Linked DNA regions of Niabella beijingensis. The protein of the gene in region 1 binds, or shares a complex with, the protein of each later gene. Links are inferred from orthologs where the notes say so. Each region holds a gene or a part of one and is shown on either strand. Other genes may lie near its edges. The genes, in order: pheS and pheT.

Region 1 (9,745 bases):
GTAGATGACCATTCGGATGATCAGACCGCAACCGTTGTTAAACAGTTTGCTGAAAACAACGATGCGTTTTCTGTCCGGTTGCTTTCACTCCGTAATGATGCGCTCAATTCCTACAAGAAAAAAGCCATTGAAGAAGGGATCGCTGCCGCACAAAATGCCTGGATTGTTTGCACGGATGCGGATTGCCTGGTATCTCCGGACTGGCTGCAAAGTTTTGCCCGGCTGATCACCGGAACCCGTGCGGTTTTTATAGCAGCTCCCGTTGCATTTATGGAGGAGCCTTCTCTGATCAACAGGTTCCAGGACCTGGATTTTCTTACATTACAGGGCATCACCGGGGCTTCCGTTTATAAGAATATACACACCATGTGCAATGGTGCCAATCTCGCTTACCGGCGGTCGGTCTTCTATGATGTAAACGGCTTCGCCGGCATCGATCAGATCGCTTCCGGCGATGATATGCTTCTGATGCATAAGATCTGGAAGCGTTACCCCGAACAGGTAGCCTACCTGAAATCAAAACAGGCCATTGTAAAAACCGGTGCTGCTCCCACCTGGAACGCCTTCATTAACCAGCGCATCCGCTGGGCCAGTAAGGCCACCACGTACGATGACAAGCGGATTTTTGCAGTATTGTTCCTGGTATATCTTTTTAACCTCTCGTTTCCGGTGTTGTTCATTGCAGGGTTTATACACTTCAGTTATTTTTATGCCCTGCTTGTTTTCTGGATCTTAAAGACCATTATTGAATACCCGTTTATAAAAAGCGTGGCGCAGTTTTTTGACAAAGGAGCATTATTAAAATACTTTTTCTTTTTTCAGCCGCTGCACATCGCCTATACCGTGCTTGCCGGGTTCCTGGGCAGCTTTGGTAAATACGAGTGGAAAGGCCGGCGTGTAAAATAAGCTGCTTACCACCATTTTTCTTACATTTGAGATCCATGCAATTCTTCTCAATATTCCGTCAGCCGGCCTGGAAACGGCTCAGAAAAAACAAGGGGGCGGTTATTGGTTTGTATGTGATCCTTTTTTCGGCCCTTGTGGCGATCTTCTGTTATTTCCTGGCGCAGGACGCTTCCCCCAATGCCAACCGGATCATCCTGGAAATAGGGGGTGCCAAACCCGGCTGGAAACAATCCTTCCTCAAAGTAAAAAAAGAACAGGCACCGCCCGCTGCCGGTTTTTTTCAACGGCTGGTCAGCGGCAGCCCGGACCGCTGGGACTATATTCCGATCACAGCACATCACTATACCGCAGACAGTATCATTGTAGAAAAGTATATTGACGAAGGCGTCACGGAACGGCTTGGGTTTGCAAAATCCCTGCTGGCCCCCGTACCCCTGGAAACAAAAACATTCTGGCTGGGTACCGACAGCTACGGCCGGGACATTTTAAGCCGGCTGATCGTAGGCACAAGAGTCAGTTTAAGTGTGGGAATGATTACCGTGCTTATTTCCATCAGCATCGGACTGATACTGGGATCACTGGCCGGATATTATCGCGGCCGGGTCGATGAAATCATTATGTGGTTCATCAATGTGATCTGGAGCATTCCCACCCTGCTGCTGGTGTTTGCGATCACGCTGGCACTGGGAAAAGGATTCTGGCAGGTATTTATTGCAGTAGGACTTACCATGTGGGTAAACGTGGCACGGCTTGTAAGAGGGCAGGTACTCGCGGTAAGAGAACTGGAATACATCGAAGCAACAAAGGCGCTTGGTTTTAAAAATGCCCGCATCATTGCAGGTCATATCTGGCCCAATATTATGGGTCCTGTACTGGTTATTGCAGCAGCAAATTTTGCGTCCGCGATCGTTATTGAAGCCGGACTGAGTTTTTTAGGTGTGGGGGTACAACCGCCGCAACCCAGCTGGGGGCTGATGATCAAAGAGAACTACAATTTCATCATTACTCAAAACCCAATGCTGGCACTGGCTCCGGGCTTCGCGATCATGATCCTTGTGCTGGCCTTTAATCTTTTCGGAAACGGACTGCGGGATGCGCTGAACGTAAGAGGAAAACTGTGAGGGCGCCGGGCCTTTGATGCCGGATGCTCCCACCTCGATGCCCACAGCATCTAATCCAGCACCCTTACATTTCTGGCAAAACTTTCCTCAAGAGAGATCAGCGTTTCAGTTCTTTCAATGCCTTTGATCTTTTGCAGTTTCTCATGCAGTACGTTCCGCAGTTCACTGATATCCTTACAAATGATTTCCGCAAACATACTGTAGTTCCCGGTCGTATAGTTCAGTCGCACCACTTCTTTCAGTTTATACAACTCTTTTGCCACCGAGTCGTACAGTGAGCTTTCCTTCAGATAGATCCCGATAAAAGCAATCACATCATACCCTAACAGTTTTAAATCTGTATTTAATTTTGTACCTTTCACTATGCCGTCCTTCTGCAGTTTCTTTATCCGCACATGTATCGTTCCTCCGGATACAAAAAGTTTTTTGCCGAGGTCGGCATAGGAAATTTCAGCATCTTCCATCATGTGCTGGATGATCTGCAGATCGAGTTTGTCTAGATTCAATTTATTGTTCATTTAGGCAATATTGATTTTAAATAATTTAACAATCATTGCAAATATTTAAACATTTTCTATATTTTCAAAATTTTTATTGAATTATTTGGAATGATCCCCCTGTAATGTCTATTTTTGTTCTATCAAACGCTGAAAAAAGCGGCGTTCTTTTACACTGTGGGGTGATGAAATTTTTGGCAGACATGCCCTCTTGTCTCGGGGGTGAGGAGCACAGGATAAACACAGCATAGAGCCGGTGCTGATTTCGGTCAGGACCGACCGGGGTTGACCACCACGGATTTTGTGTTGCGGCTAACTGCCTCGTGGAGGTTCGAGCCCTCCCCCTACAGCTTTTTAAAACCTTACAGGTAACCCCTGTAAGGTTTTTTTATTGTTCCTGGTATCCTCCCTTTCCCGCTCCAGTCCTGCCAAAGTCCATAATCGTTTATTGTCTGCCGCAGCACCGGTTCATTGATAACCAATCCGCTCCCTGTTTTTCCAGGCCTTTTTTTGAAGCTACTGGTTCATTGTCAATAGCAGGGAAATGCTTTAAGGTCACAAATTGCGACCGTAAAGCATCGTATTCCTCTTTTTGTAAGCGCAGTCATAAAACCCTCCGGAAAGCGTTTCCTGTTTCTCCGTACAGACTCCTTCAGCTGCCTGGTGTCGATCTGATAGAGTTCAGCGGGATCGTAATCCATCATTACGTGCTGACCTCTTATTTCGCAAATTTTTTGCTGAATAACAGTTAATTGCATGGTGTTTTCATTTGTTTTTAGTGATTCGCCTGTTTTCTATATCAATTTACATCATTTTATCCCCCTGCGAAAACAACGTTCCCGGCACATTTGCCCATACGCAAACCATACTATTCCCGGAGTGATGCACATCCTGCAAAAAATGGTTTCATCCCCCCGAAATTACCGGTATCTTGCCTCCTCCATTTTAATTATCTTTGCCCGCTATGCAGGATTTGATTCAAACCTTAGAGACGTATAAAAAAGAGATCACTGAATTCTCCGGTACCGGCGAACAGGCAGCCGAAGCCTTCCGCATCAAATGGCTGGGCTCCAAGGGCCAGGTAAAACAGGTAATGGGAGCAATGAAGAATGTACCGGCTGAACAAAAAAAAGAAGCCGGTCAGCTGCTGAATGAATTCAAATTATTCACAGAGGCAAAATACGCACAGCTGAAGGAAACTGCTGAAGCTGCCGCCAACGGCGCCCAGAACAGCAGACCGGACCTTTCCCTTCCCGGTGATGAAATGCCATTGGGAAGCCGCCACCCGATATCCCTGATGCGTCAGAAGATCATTTCCGTTTTCCAGCGGCTGGGATTTGCTGTGGCCGAAGGACCGGAGATCGAAGACGACTGGCATAATTTTACGGCATTGAACATGCCGGCCCACCACCCGGCACGCGATATGCAGGACACGTTTTACGTGGATGCCGGCGAAAACACGGCCGTTGACTGGCTGCTGCGTACCCACACCAGCAATACCCAGATCCGGGAAATGGAAAAGGGAAAATTACCGATCCGTGTGATCTGCCCCGGACGCGTATACCGGAACGAAACCATCAGCGCCCGGAGCCATTGCTTCTTTCACCAGGTGGAAGGGCTGTATATCGACGAGAATGTATCCTTCGCCGACCTGAAGCAAACACTGTATTTCTTTGTGCGTGAAATGTACGGGAAAGACGTACGGGTGCGCTTCCGTCCTTCTTATTTCCCCTTTACCGAACCCAGTGCAGAAATGGATGTGAGCTGTTTTATCTGTGGCGGCAAAGGGTGTAATATCTGTAAAAAGACCGGCTGGGTGGAGATACTGGGTTGCGGAATGGTGCATCCCAATGTACTGCAGAATTGTGGCATCGATCCGGAAAAATATACCGGCTTTGCCTTTGGTATGGGTGTGGAACGCCCGGCGATGCTGAAATATGGTATCAACGATATCCGGCTGTTCAGTGAGAATGATGTCCGTTTCCTGAAACAATTTACCGCTGCCACTTAAAACAATACCTATTTAATCCGCATCTGTACCCCGGGTGGCTGTAACCATCCAAGATGCTTATTTTTGATAACTATTTATAGAACAAATAATGGAAAAAGAACAACTGAAACAACAGGTAAAAGAACAGATCATAAAGTTCCTGAACCTGAATAATGTCAAACCCGAGGACATCAAGGATGAGGAGCCGCTGTTTGGCGAAGGGCTTGGCCTGGATTCGATCGACTCTATCGAGCTCATCGTAATGCTTTCCCGGGAATACGGCATCAACATCCAGGATCCCAAGGAAGGCCGGAAAATACTGACCACCGTTAATACGATGGTCGATTATATCGAACAGCATCGTACAAAATAAGTTTCTGTTTTGGGCAGGATTTTAGTTACCGGTCTGGGTCTTATTTCTGCAATCGGCGATTCTGTAGCGGCAAACCGGCAGGCGCTCGCAGCCGGCAATTCCGGTATCGGCGCAGCCACTTACCTGGAATCAAAATATGCCGCATTGCTTCCCTTCGGGGAAATAAAGAAAAGCACGGAGACCCTTCTGGAAGCCCTTCCGGGCAGCTATCCGGAGGTAACACGCACCGATCTGATCGCCCTGCATGCGATGAAGGAAGCCATTGCCGATGCAGGGTTGTCTGCTGCACAGTTGCGCGACCGTTCTACTGCTTTTATCAGCGCCAGCACTGTGGGGGGCATGTGTCTTACAGACAAAATGTATGCAGATGCCAATGCTACGGAAGCCAACAACAGCCCCTTCCTGGGCTCCTATTCCAATAGTGCCAGCACACTTTTTTTGCAATCCTTCTTTACGATCGGGGGTATCGTCAACACGTTCAATACAGCCTGTTCTTCTTCCGCCAATGCCATTATGTATGGCGCACGCCTGTTGCAGAACGGGTTGGCAGAACGGGCCATTGTAGGCGGCACCGACAGTCTTGCGAAGTTCACGATCAATGGCTTTAATGCGCTGATGATCCTTTCCAATGAGCCCTGCCGGCCTTTTGATAGTGCCCGTAAGGGGCTGAACCTGGGTGAAGCCGGCGGATTTATCGTGCTTGAAAAAGAAGAGCACATCACCCCTTCCCATACGGTTTATGCCGAACTGAAAGGATTCGGCAACAACAATGATGCCTACCACCCCTCCTCCACTTCGGAGAATGCCGATGGCCCCTTTCTTTGTATGCAGGGCGCATTGCAAACAGCGGGGCTTGAACCGGGCGCGATCGATTTCATCAATGCGCATGGTACGGCTACAGAAAACAATGATGAAACGGAGAGTGTGGCCATGTTGCGGCTGTTTGACCAGGTTCCTGCATTTGCCAGTACCAAATCCTACACCGGCCACACCCTGGGTGCCGCCGGTGCTGTGGAAGCCATTTACAGCATCCTGAACCTGTATCACCAGGAGGTCTACCCTTCTTTAAATTTTGAAACACCGGTTGAAAAAACAGGACTTACACCGGTGTTAAGCTACCAGCAACGGCCTCTGAGGCATGTAATGTCCAATTCATTTGGTTTCGGAGGTAATTGCAGCTCGCTTATTTTTGGGCGGTATTAAATAACGCAGATCCTGTATTCCCGAGGCCGGCCTGCACCATCACTTCTTACTTTTCGCCTCCCGTTCTCAATCCTTCTTGGCTGCCAGTGTAAACCCAATAGTAGTACCTACCCCCTCCGTACTGCGGATATGGATGGTTTGCTGATGGGCTTCAATAATATGTTTGCAGATGGCCAGTCCCAGCCCGCTGCCGGTAACGTCCATACTGCGGCCCGTTTCCGTACGGAAAAAGCGTTCAAAGATCCGGGGAAGACTTTTTTCAGCAATACCCACTCCGTCATCGCTGATCTCTACCAGGATCCGCTTATCATCTGTTTTGTAAATACCCGCCTTAATGCTCCCGTTCACCTTCCCGTACTTAATGGCATTTTCCAGCAGATTGATCACTACCTGCCGGATCTTTTCCTTATCAGCGTTCACCATGATGGGGGCCTCACACCCTTTTTTTATGCTGAAGTGGATATTTTTCTGTTCTGCCTTGATCGATATGCCTTCGAATGAATCCTTCAGCAGGTCCTGGATCACAAAATTCCGTTTTACAATAGTGATCTCACCGCGTTCCAGGCTGGAGATCTCATCCAGGTCCTGCAGCAGGTTGGTCAGCCGTTCCACATTGGTGGCTGTTTTTTCCAGGAACTTCCGGCTGATAACGGGATCTACCATATCACCGCTCAAAAGGGTCTCCACATAGCTTTGTATCGCAAAAACAGGGGTTTTGAATTCATGGGAAAGATTTTGCAGGAATTCCCTTCGGAATTCTTCATTTGCCTGAAGGGTGGCCACTTTTTGCTGGTTTTCCTGTGCCCAGGTTTCCACATCAACAGCTACCTCATCCAGGCTTTTTTTGGGGAGGATGTATTTATAATAGGTCTCCTGCCGGCGGGTGGCTTTTGTCTGGTAGATGAACTTATAAATAACTTTGATCTTGCGGTAGATAAAACGCTCCAGCACAAAGCTCACCAAAAGATAACCACCAACAAGCACCACAAAAAAGGAGACCACCGCGGGTTGCCACTTCTGCTCCAGCACATAGTCGACAATACTGATAGGCGTGGCCAGTCCAAGCGCTGTATAGAAGGATAATTTTCTGGGAGAAAGGTTTTTAGGGTCAAACATGATCAGTCCATTGAATAATTCCCGCTTTATACCTCGAACTTATAGCCCACCCCTTTAACAGTGGTGATGCAATCCAGTTCCAGCTTCTGCCGTATTTTCCGGATATGCACATCAATGGTACGGTCGCCCACAATCACATCATTGCCCCATATCGCGTTCAGGATCTCATTTCTTAAAAAAACACGGCCCGGTTTTAATGCCAGGAGGTAGAGCAGTTCGAATTCTTTTTTTGCCAGTATGATCTCCTTATCCCCGTTCTGCACTACAAACTTTTCAGGATCAATGGTTACCGGCCCTACCTTAATGATCTTATTATCTTCCTTGTGGATCCGTCTTAACAAAGCGCTCACCCGGCTCAATAACACTTTGGGGCTCACCGGCTTGTTCACATAATCGTCTGCGCCGGTCTCCAGTCCGCGTATCTGCGTGGATTCATCATTCAATGCAGTAAGGAACATGATCAGGGTATCCTTAAAGGTGGATTGTGCCCTGAGCACCTGGCATACCTGGACGCCTGTTTTCTTTGGCATCATCATATCCAGGATGATCAGGTGGGGCTTCACCTTATTGGCCAGATCGATCGCCTCCTCGCCATCCTTGGCGGTGGTCACATCATAGCCTTCTTTGATCAGGTTATAAGATAAAATGTCGAGGATGTCAGGTTCGTCATCCGCAACCAGAATTTTATACCCTTTATTGTCCATTTAACAGAAATTTAAAGCAAACCTAACCGTATTTTTTTGATCTGCCGTATTCCGGGCGCCCTGATTACATAGAGTTAATAATAAATTAATCTAATTATAATTATAAAATTACACAGAAAACGGCTCAATCGCCGGATGCCGGTATCATGGTATAAATTTTGCATGATTTTTAACCAAATATTCTTACCCAGGCTACGTAACTTGTGATTTATGTATATGAAGAAGTTTATACCCTTCCTTTTACTGCTGCTGTTGTCGGTACAGGTAGACGCACAAAGAAGATCCAAAAGAAAAAAAAAGCAGGCCCCCGCACCGGTGGAAACGGTGGATACCATCCCTGCCTATACGCCTGCCATGATACGGCTGAAACTTCATGAAACGGTGGATGCAGATCAGAAGGCATTGATGGCCAGTGACGGAAAAGCCGACGCCATCCTGAAAGTTTCCTCTGATGAGCAGGTAAATAACGCGGTAAGCGATGCCGCTACCAAAAGGGTAGACTGGCTGCAATACGAAATAGAAACCGATCCGGCTCTGGATCAGCGGCTTAAGGCGAATTATTTGTCGGGGATCTCCGAGATCCTGCGTTTTGTAAAAACCGGCTGGGGACGGGGAGAGGTGGATGCGGCCTACCTGCCTCAGATCATTGCCACCTATAAAAAATGTGTTGAAGCCGACCGGAATAAACAGTCCATTGCTCCGGTCATCCGCTTTTTGCCTTATGACATTGCCTACACCGCTATTCTGCCCCGTGTTTTCAAGGACAATCCGGGCTATAAGGATACCAGGGACCTCATACTGATCAAACTGAGTGAACGTTATCCGCAAAAGACCTTTGGAGCACTGAAAATGTATCCGGAATCACCCCATGCAGACAGCCTGATAAGAGTAATGGCCCATAAATATCCGCAGCAGCTTTATGATTATGCGCAGGCCAACAACAAACTCAGCTACAAGATCCAGAATATTGAAGATGATCCACTTATAAAAAGTATTGTGAACATGGCCCGGAGCAGTAACAAAAGCGGCCAGTTCTATTTTCCCTTCCTGGATATCATCTCCACCGGCAAACTGACCATCGACGATATCGATGCCGTGAAAGACAACCCGGTCAAATATTTCCGGCTGCTGGTGAATACCCAGATCGAGTATTCCAGGCGTGCTTCTGCCGGGGATACGGCCATCGGCTATAAAAGCCTGCTGAGCAAACTGGAGCAAAAAGCCCGGGATGAATTTGTGGCGCCCATAAACGGGTTGCACGAACGGCCGGATGCCATCCGCTTCCGGGTATTGCAGCCCCTGAATGCAGAAGAGCTGTATTATGTGGCGGTACTCACCAACGGGCTGATCTATACCAGCAGCTATACGAACGGCGTATACCCCCTGATGATGAAAAAAGCGGGTAATAAGGGCGATGAGCTGCTGAAGAACCTCAATTTTGACCATTACCGCAAGTTTTTAAGTCAGGCAGCAGCCTATAATACATTAAAACAATTCCTCAGCACTTTTGCCAATAAGGATGATGCCAAGAACCTGATGACCACATTTGTAAGCAACCTCGAAAAAACCGAAGGACTGGAAGACGGGGTGGATGTGGCTGATTCTTATGCCAGTGTATATGAAACGCTTCCCGAGCTGGCCGGTCAGATGCTGAATGATGTAAAGGGAAATCTTGACCGCAACAAAGAGGCGGGTAATAAAAAAGGGGTGGCCATTTACAGCATCCTGTACAACCTGTTCCTTTCTGCAGACTCCTCTAATCATATCGACCTCACCAAGGAATTGCACATTCCTCCTGTATATGATGTCAGCTTCAGCTCACTGGCCAATGAAAA
Region 2 (9,848 bases), on another replicon or contig:
CAATCAGCAGGAATTGTTCTAACTTAGTGACAAAATCATTGCCCATCCGGGTGTAATAAGCGCATGATGACGGATGTTTTTGAAATGACCGATCTGTACAAGGCCCTGCTGGCATTGCTGGCAGGACTTATCCTTGGACTTGAACGGGAGTTGAAGGACAAGGCCGCGGGGCTGAAAACGATCTCTGTCATTTGTCTGGGATCCGCCTTATTTTCCATTCTGTCGCTTAAGATCACCGGGCCCTATGCAGATGGTGCCCGTATTGCTTCTTATGTCGTCAGCGGGATCGGTTTCCTGGGTGCAGGGGTGATCTTTAAAGATGGGATCAATGTTTCCGGTCTTACCACGGCCAGTGTGATCTGGATGGCGGCTGCGGTAGGGATGTCGATCGGGTTTGGGAAGATCTATCTCGCAGCGATCTTTTTAGGCACCTGTCTGCTGATCGTATATACCGGCCGGTACCTGAACCTGGCCCTTTTCTCCGGGAAAACAAGCCGTACTCTCCGGATCGTGTTGCTGCACAATAATACGGCGATCAAAGATGAGATCATACGGCAGCTGAAACCCTATATCTCCCGGCTGGAGCAGGTAAAACTGGAATCCTTCCCCGAAAAAATGGTCGTATCCCTGAACCTGATGATCCCCACAAAAAAGCTGGCACAGCTGGAAGCCTACCTGGTAAGTGAGCACCGGATCGAAAGTTTTGAATTATAGAAGCACGGCACTGAAATAATAAAAGCGGGAAGCACATTGTCTTCCCGCTTTTTATATATGTTCCTGCTTACTTAATATTTAAACACTTTTCCACCTGCCATTACTTCCTGGGTACTGGCATCAAAAGTAGCCTTCATGCCTGTACGGGCTGCTGCCGTGGCCATGATATTGGCCACCGAATGCATATAACCCGCTTCGGCAGGTGCATGCGTCTGCTTGCGGCTGCGTACGCATTCCATCCAGTTGAGCATATGACTGCTGGTAAGCGGATCGGCACCGGTGTTGGCCGATGTTTCCACTTTTTCTGCCTTTTCGGTCAGTGAAAATTCCGGCAACAGGTTGGCCTTCATGCCCATGGGTTGGGCAAATTTTTCTTCCAGTCCGCCCCTGGGCGAAACCTTATTGGTGATCAGGTTTAGCTCACCGCCGTTGGAGTAGTAAACTTCTGCCGGCCGTTCATCGCCGTTGGTCATGCGCGACATAAATACTACCTGGAATCCTTTTGAAGGATCCTCTTCCGGACCATAATCAAACACTGCTGTAGTGGTGTCCCAGTTCCGGCGGCCATCCTTCCATTGATAAATGCCGCCGTTGGCGGTTACACTGCGGGGATGCTTCAGTCCGCTGAACCAGTGCACGGTGTCGATCTGGTGACTCATCCACTGACCGAAGGCACCGGAGGAATAAGGCCAGAACAGGCGATACTCCAGGTATTTGCGGGGATCCCAGTCTTCATAAGGGCGGTTCATCAGGAACCGCTTCCAGTCCGTATCTTCCTGTTTTAATTTGGCAACCAGTTCCGGCCGGCGCCAGCGCCCGGGCTGGTTCACATTCCAGGTGAGCTCCACCATGTTGATATCCCCGAATTTTCCCGACCGTATAAATTCCTCAGCGGCCTTGTAATTGGTACCGCTGCGGCGTTGGGAACCGATCTGAATGATCTGTTTTGATGCGTTGATCGCTTTTAATGCTGCCCGGTTGTCTTCCATGGTTTCAGCAAAAGGCTTTTCCACGTAAGCGTCGCAGCGGGCACTTACCGCTTCAATGGCGCAGAGCGCATGCTGGAAGTCGGCCGTGCTGATGATAACCGCATCCACATCTTTGGCGGAATACAGCTCCTCATTATTGCGGTATCCTTTTACAGGATGCCCCAGTTTCTCCTGCAGGAATTCAGTACCGAGGTTACGGCGGTAACTCCACAGATCGGATACTCCGGTAATATCGAAGTTCAGTTTCTTGTAATGATTTAAAAAAGAAGGGAAGAGGGAACTGCGGAACCGGTCGGAGAATCCTACGATTCCTACACGTACCCGGTCGTTCGCACCAAGGATGTTACCGTAGCTTTTTGCAGACCATCCCATGGAGGCCAGGTATGTACCGGTAGTGGCCAATGCGGCCTGGCGGATAAAGGTTCTTCTTGAATTGGACATATGGCTTTGTTTATAAATAGAGAAATGAACAGCAAATGCTGCCCCGAGCATTTAAATTTACTCAACAATGCTGAATAAAGCACCGGTAAGCACCATATTTTGCTAAAACGTTTTCGGATGCTGTGAATTATCGGCTGAGATTTCAGGATTAAGTGCGATATAAGAGTTGAGATATGAGAATTAAGAGTTCAGTTGCCGGGTACAATTGAGCAATCCGGACCCGGCGGGTGAAGAAAGCTGCACAATACAGTAGCAGTCTTCTGACGCGTTTCTGTCGTTCGTCTCAACTCTCAACTCTCAATTTTCGAGTCTCTACCAGCCTTCTGCAATGAATTACCCCTGCAGCTCGCTGTCGAGGATCGCTTCGAGCTGGTTCAGTTTATCCATGATCACATCGGAATCCATAGAGGAGGCCGCTTCGGCCTTGAATTCCGTGGCAAACCAGATCAGCACCATGGATACATAATCCTGCATGTCTTTTCCGGGGAATGTCTTTTTAAATTCCATCACTTTATCATTGATGATCTTGATAGAATGACGGACCGTCTCTTCATCGGCAGGCTCCACCCGGATGCGGAAGTGCCGGTCGGCGATCATAATATTAGCGGGGATCAGATTTTCTTCCTGTGACATGATTGTACTTTTAGGTTAAACACTCAGCAATGCAATACACCGGTCTATTTCGCGGAGGTAGCCATTGACCCGTTTTTCAAAGGCTTTCCGCTCTTCCGTACTCATGGAAGTGTTCCCGTAACGGGCAATATCGAGCTGTTGCTGCGCGGCTTCCATGTTGGAGACCGCACTGGCTGCAGCGGCACGGGCTTCTTCCAGGTCCTGTTTCAGGGCCATATTCTCTTTTTCTATGGCTGCATTTTTCCGGCTCAGCTGGATCAGCTTTTCCTGTATCAGCCTGATTTTTTCTTCTATCGCCTGACTCATCAATAAAATTTATAGGTTATCGATTACGGATTATTTCCGGATTTCTACCTGCAAATCTCTCTCCAAACTTTGCATGATCTTCTTCATCCAGCCATCGATCTCTACATCGGTCAATGTTTTTTCCTCATCCAGGAAGGTAAAATTAATGGCCAGCGATTTTTTACCGGCGCCCAGTTTGTCACTTACAAAAACGTCAAAAAGCTGAACAGATTGTAATTTTTTGAGATTTAATTTCCGGATCACTGCCTCCACCGACCGGTAAGGCAGCTCCTGCGGAGCGATCATGGCAATATCCCGCTGCACACCGGGGAACCTTGGGATAGGGGAAAACTGGGTCTTGTGTTTTAAGGCCAGCTTTAAAAGGGCATTCCAATCCAGATCAGCATAGAATACGGGTTGTTTGATGTAGAACCGGTCCAGCAGATCCCGGTGCACGGCGCCGATCTTTCCCAGCCCCGCCGGACCGGATTTGAGCTCCAGTCCATATTGAAAATTCGGTGTTTCCAGCTCATCATATTGCACTCCGGAAATACCGCATACCTGCAATATTTTTTCCACAATACCTTTCAATGCAAAGAAATCGTATTTGACACCCGGTTGTTTCCAGCCGGCCGCCTGCTGATTGCCGGATAAATAAATACAGAGATGCTCCGGTTCTTCAAAATTTCCTTTTTTGTTGATAATGTACGTTTTACCAAACTCAAATAATCTTAAATTTTCGTTCTTCCGGTTTAGATTCCGCAGAATGATCTCCAGCCCGGTTTCCAGCATGTCTGGCCGCATGATGTTCAATTCAGCGCTAAGGCTGTTCTTCATCTTCACCACACCGGTCAGCTCCTGTTCAGAATAATAGGCATTGTTGGTGATGGAGTTGGTAAGGATCTCCTGGTGACCGGATCCGATTAATTGCGAAACTATTTTTTCTTTAATAGATTCGCTTTCAATATTTTCATCTACAGAAGGTGTTATTTTTATCGATGTTGGGATCTCCACGTTGTCCAGCCCGTCGATCCGCAGGATCTCTTCCACCAGGTCGGCCTGCAACCGGATGTCCGGCTTATGATAGGGCACAGAGATCAGCAGGGCATCGATCGTGTCTTTTTCCACTTCAAAACCCAGTGATTGCAAAATGGATTTGATCGCATCCGGGTGATAGTTCTTGCCGCTTAATTTTTTAAGGTAATGATATTTCAGGGCGATCTCTTTCCGGGGCTGGGGATCCGGGTAAAGATCATAAATATCAGAGGCAATGCTTCCGCCGCAGATCTCAAGGATCAGACCGGTAGCGCGCTTCAATACATTTACCGTTGCTGAAATGTCCGTGCCTTTTTCAAAGCGGGTGGCGGCATCAGTCCTTAGCCCGTGCCGGAAAGAGGTCTTGCGGATGGTTACCGGATCAAAACAGGCACTTTCCAGGAAAATGCGGGCCGTTTGATCCGTTACGCCGCTTTCCAGTCCGCCGAAAACACCGCCGATACACATTCCGCCTTCTGCGTCACAGATCATAAGGTCCTCAGCACTTAACTTCCGTTCTTTTTCATCAAGGGTGATAAAGGTAGTGCCTTCCGGGAGGTTTTTGACGATCACCTGGTTGCCCCGTATTTTATCCGCATCAAACGCATGCAGGGGTTGCCCCGTTTCATGTTGTATGAAATTGGTAATATCTACTATATTGTTTATGGGTCTCAATCCAATAGCTTTTAATACATGCTGCAGCCATTTGGGTGATTGGCCCACTTTTATACCATCGATACAAATGCCGCTGTAACGGGGGCAGGCTATTTTATTTTCGACTGTAACCTTTAGCGGGGCCTTGCCTTTAGGTGCCTTAAAGCTGCCGGTCTCAGGAAGTTTGGGCCGTACCGATTTTTTATCATGATGGGAAAGATAGGCGCATACGTCGCGTGCCACGCCCCAATGGCTCATTGCGTCCATTCGGTTAGGGGTAAGGCCGATCTCAAAGATCATATCCGAATAACTCTGAAAATATTCAGAAGCCGGAGTTCCGGGTTTAACATTGTCCGGCAGCACCAGGATGCCGTCATGTGAAGCGCCCAGGCCGATCTCGTCTTCCGCACAGATCATACCCTGACTTTCCTCTCCGCGGATCTTGGCCAGCTTCATGGTTACCGGTGCATTATTTAGCGGGTAAATGGTAGCGCCCACGGGTGCCACAATCACCTTTTGTCCTGCGGCTACATTGGGAGCGCCACATACAATGTTAAGAGGGATGTCCCCGCCAACCGTAACTTTTGTCAGTTTCAGTTTATCAGCGTTCGGATGCGGATGGGTTTCCAGTACTTCGCCTACCACCAGGCCTTTCAGACCGCCTTTTAATTCTTCATATTCATGAACGGCTTCCACTTCGAGTCCGATAGAAGTTAAAATCTGGCTCAATCGTTCCACACTTACGGTAACCGGGAGGTAGTCACTCAGCCATTTATAGGATATTATCATCTGCTCTTAATAATTGGTAAAAATTGAACTGCGAATATACAATTTAGCCCCCAGCTATACGAATACCCCCGCATAAATAAGCAGCGGAATATTTAAATTGTATGTATAATTTTGATGAACAAAGAAAAAAAGAAGTTGTTTTAAATAAGTTTATTAATTTATATAATATTAAAGTTTCTTTATATGTTGTGCCTGAAAAATACTTATCATCATGAAAAAGTTAGATGCAATACACAAAACATCATTTAAAGAAGAAGCATGCCTTTTTTATCAAGACTTCATTGCTAAAGAGAATAAAGGCGAAGCTGCAGAAAGGTGTATACAGTATGTTGTGCACTCGAGAAGAAATTGGATCCAGTTGTTGCCCAGTGGGTAGCATATTTTTTATAGTGATGCCTTTTAAGGCCTACAGAAACAGTCTTTGTTATCATAACCATATGAAAGTTGGCTTTTATTAAGCCGTTTAATTTTTAACTATAATCACACAATATGTTTTCTACTTTCTTTTCGTGGTCAGGATCTTTTTTTATTTGTTTATTTATAACCAGTACAAGCCATGCACAGTCTTTTATACCATTTGAAATGAGCCCCGAGGGCCATATAATGGTCAAGGCAAAGGTTAATGGGGTAGAAGGCAACTTTATATTTGATACGGGTGCGGGATTAACGCTAATAACCAAAACCTTTTCAGAGAAAGTAGGCAAGCTGCACAAACAGGATGGGAGCTATACCGGTTTTCGGGCAACTGGTGAGCAACTGACGGCTGATCTGTATGATGCGAACACGTTAGCATTAGGGAATTTTGTTGAACAAAGTCCGGTATTAACCATTTTTGATGTGAACCTTGGTACTATCGACGGGTTAATCTCTCTCATGAGCTTTAAGGAACAACCATTTACAATCGATTATACAAACAAGAGAATCGTTTTTGAAACTGATAAAAGCATGTCTGTCGTTCGTAAAGCTGGCCATCCAATTCCATTACAGCTAAATGACTCGCGAGGCAAAGCGCTCTCAATTTTCGCTTATTTTATTGTGAATGATAGTTTAACACTACAATTTTCAATTGATAGTGGGGCGGGGAATAATGTATATCGGATAAACTCAAAATTTATTTCGGCTTTAAGTATTGATACAGCAAAGGCTGATAAAATAGTTATCCCAAGTGAATTTAATCCTGAGATCAAAACCATTATTTACCAAACCGGTATAAAATCCATAACCACAAAAGCTTCACCTGCTATTCAGTGCCGAGATATAAAAGCCTCCTTCATTGATGGCTTAATTTACGATGGTATTGTATCATTAAACTGGATCGGAAAACAGGTTACATTTGATTTAAAAAACAGAGAAATGATCGTTCTGAAGTAGGAACACTTCTTTTTAAGTTGAGTATTGTTTACGTTAGTATAGTGGAATTTAATACGAAAGGAGTGCTAAATTCGCAGGGCGTTAACTATTGGGATATGATGAAAAATATACTGCTCCTGCTGCTGCTGACGCTGCAATTTTCCGGTGCCGGTGCCCAGGGTTCGGGAGTATGGAAAGTAGCTATGGGAGATACCATCCCGGATTTTGGCTTTACACTTAAAAACGCCGGAGACTCTGTGAAGATCAGTAATTACAGGGGCAAGGTAGTGCTCATTAATTTTTTTGCCACCTGGTGCGGCCCCTGCCGGGCAGAACTGCCGCGGATACAACGGGAAATCTGGAACGTATATAAAAATAACCCGCGGTTCGCATTGTTCATCTTCGGACGCGAAGAGGGCTGGGATAAGCTGAATGCCTTTGTGCAACAAAAAAAATTCAGCTTTCCCCTACTGGCCGATCCGGAACGGCAGATTTTTTCCCGGTTTGCCGACACGTTTATTCCCCGCAATGTGGTGATCGATGAAACGGGTAAGGTCATTTACCAGTCGGTAGGATATGATAAAACGGAGTTTGAAAAACTGCTGGTACTTCTGAAAGGATCCCTGGAGCACAAATAATTTTCTGCATAAAAAAAGCCCTGCAGGCCGGATGGGAATTGCAGGGCATAGAAATGGGTGTTTTTATGATGGTAGACTTACGGGTTGAAAAAAGTGCCCGGAAAAAAGCGGGTTACTGATCTCTTTAAAAATATTATATGAGGAACGGTGACGGAGGGTGCAGAGCGGACCGGTATAAAACGGGCCTTCTCCGGTTGCTTAAGCCGGCGGGGCGCCTGCCCGATGTGACCCATACGGGGGCATGCCTCAGGAAATATATGAGCGATTGCAAGCGACGGTTTCATGGCTTCCGTTTAGTGGTAGTTCTACTGCTAAACGGAAAAAACAGCAAAAACGCAACAGCGCAGAGGTCAACTCCAGGACTTTTTTTCTTTTCTTATCAGCATCGGGGCAAAAAACAGGTAGTAGCATACCATCCATAGGTCCATTATAAGGACCCATTTCCGGAGATCCGGTTCGTTCAGTTTTTTCATTACATTGGCAAAAAGGAGCTGCTGAAGGAGGGACTTCCCCAGTAAAATGCCCAGGCCTGCCCGCCAGTCGTACCAGATACAACAGGCAATGATCAAAAAGTAAAATAAAAAATGAGACAGGCTGTATAACCCTAACAAAAACTTGTGTTTAGGTTTGTAATATTTCGAAGTACTGAAATGCCTTGTCTTTTGATTTTTCCATTCTTTCCAGGTCCGTTTGGGGCTGCTTAAGGTATGAGCCGCCGGATCAATAACAACAGCGGTGTTTTTTGCGGTGGCTACCTTATTTATAAACAGATCATCGTCGCCGCCCGGAAGGTGATTGACATCCGAGAAGCCTTTATTATTCAGGAACAGGCTTTTTTTATAACTGAGGTTCCTTCCCACACCCATATAGGGTACACCGGCCAGCGCATAGGACAGGTATTGCAGGGCGCTGTGAAAGGTCTCGTAACGGATCACCTTATTAAGAAAACCGGGATATTTATGGTAGGCGCCGTAGCCCAGTACGATCTCGATCTGCTGCTCATAGGGCTCCTGCATTTTCTGAAGCCAGTGTTCGGTGGCCGGCACACAATCGGCGTCGGTAAGCAGGAGGATCTCATGACCGGCCTGCCGTATGCCCATGGAAAGCGGGTATTTTTTTCCCGGTATATGCTGTGCGTTCTGTTGAAGATTGAGCAGGCTGAGCCCTCCGTATTTTCCGTTCAGTTCCTGCAATACATATTTACTGTCGTCTGTGGAATTGTCGTTCACCACCAGGATCTGCCGGCTGGCGGCATATTCCTGAAAGATCAGCCCGGGAATATTTTTGGCAAAATTGCGGGCCTCATTCTTACCGCATACGATAATGCTCACGGGGTGCTGTTGTATACTGCTTTGGCTCCGGGGCTTAAAAAACACCAGCCGGGCAAAAAAATAAAGATAATAGAACAGGAGAACGGCCGTAAAAAGCAGGAGCGCGATAAATATGATATATCCAGGGGTTAGGTCCGGCATGGCGCAAATATAGCGCGCTAATTTTAAATTTGAATGAAGATATAAGACTTCAGTTGTCCGATTTCAGATTTCAGGCCTCATTTCTCAACTCAGCTTTCTCAATTCTTCCAGTTGTATTAATTTTGCCGCCAATTTATGGCACAACTCAGTTTTCAGCTACAACACACCGATACGGGATCCGCCGCTCGCGCGGGTCTGATTCAGACCGATCACGGACAAATTGAAACACCTGTTTTCATGCCGGTGGGCACCGCAGGCTCCGTAAAAGCGGTTACCCAGGCACAGCTCGAAAACGATATACACGCCCGGATCATTCTTGGAAATACCTACCACCTTTACCTGCGGCCCGGTTTGGAAGTACTGGAAAAAGCCGGCGGTCTGCACCGGTTCAATCAGTGGAAACGTCCCATTCTCACAGACAGTGGCGGATTCCAGGTATTCTCCTTGGCAGGCACCCGCAAAATAAAAGAAGAGGGAGTGACCTTTGCCTCCCATATCGACGGGAGCAAGCACCTGTTCACCCCGGAAGGGGTGATGGACATCCAGCGGGTGATCGGCGGGGATATTATCATGGCCTTTGACGAATGCCCGCCCGGCGGAAGCGAATACAGCTATGCCCGGAAAAGCCTGGACCTGACCCACCGCTGGCTGGATCGCTGCTGGAGCCGGTTCCATTCCACACCGGATAAGTACGGCTATACGCAAAATCTGTTTCCCATCGTACAGGGAGCTACATTTAAAGACCTGCGGAAAGAATCCTGTGATTTTGTAGCAGAGAAAGATGCGCCAGGTAACGCTATCGGCGGATTAAGCGTAGGCGAACCGGAGGACAAGATGTATGAGATCTG

Evidence for each region.
Region 2: the proteins of pheS (region 1) and pheT are in contact, whole or in part, in a crystal structure (PDB 6P24), measured with the Escherichia coli proteins. The link is inferred for Niabella beijingensis from one-to-one orthologs.

What each region holds. Positions count from the first base shown.
Region 1 is NZ_JAIQDI010000001.1:2,106,877-2,116,621, forward strand. What follows is about bases 2,577-5,511. They hold pheS (phenylalanine--tRNA ligase subunit alpha), read left to right. Parts: upstream 2,577-3,488; coding sequence 3,489-4,535; downstream 4,536-5,511. Other genes in these bases: K7B07_RS08880 (ORF6N domain-containing protein), read right to left, coding at 3,055-3,282; K7B07_RS08890 (phosphopantetheine-binding protein), read left to right, coding at 4,624-4,887; K7B07_RS08895 (beta-ketoacyl-[acyl-carrier-protein] synthase family protein), read left to right, coding at 4,897-5,511. In the rest of the region: K7B07_RS08865 (glycosyltransferase family 2 protein), read left to right, coding at 1-906; K7B07_RS08870 (ABC transporter permease), read left to right, coding at 942-2,027; K7B07_RS08875 (Lrp/AsnC ligand binding domain-containing protein), read right to left, coding at 2,078-2,545; more of K7B07_RS08895, read left to right, coding at 5,512-6,090; K7B07_RS08900 (sensor histidine kinase), read right to left, coding at 6,157-7,206; K7B07_RS08905 (response regulator), read right to left, coding at 7,233-7,910; K7B07_RS08910 (hypothetical protein), read left to right, coding at 8,127-9,745.
Region 2 is NZ_JAIQDI010000002.1:2,173,369-2,183,216, reverse strand. Bases 2,828-5,865 are described here. They hold pheT (phenylalanine--tRNA ligase subunit beta), read right to left. Parts: upstream 5,541-5,865; coding sequence 3,114-5,540; downstream 2,828-3,113. Other genes in these bases: K7B07_RS25135 (hypothetical protein), read right to left, coding at 2,828-3,083. Also shown: K7B07_RS25155 (DNA gyrase/topoisomerase IV subunit A), read left to right, coding at 1-22; K7B07_RS25150 (MgtC/SapB family protein), read left to right, coding at 64-714; K7B07_RS25145 (Gfo/Idh/MocA family protein), read right to left, coding at 786-2,144; K7B07_RS25140 (cell division protein ZapA), read right to left, coding at 2,478-2,777; more of K7B07_RS25135, read right to left, coding at 2,793-2,827; K7B07_RS25125 (retropepsin-like aspartic protease), read left to right, coding at 6,030-6,911; K7B07_RS25120 (TlpA family protein disulfide reductase), read left to right, coding at 7,007-7,528; K7B07_RS25115 (glycosyltransferase), read right to left, coding at 7,879-9,000; tRNA guanosine(34) transglycosylase Tgt, read left to right, coding at 9,136-9,848.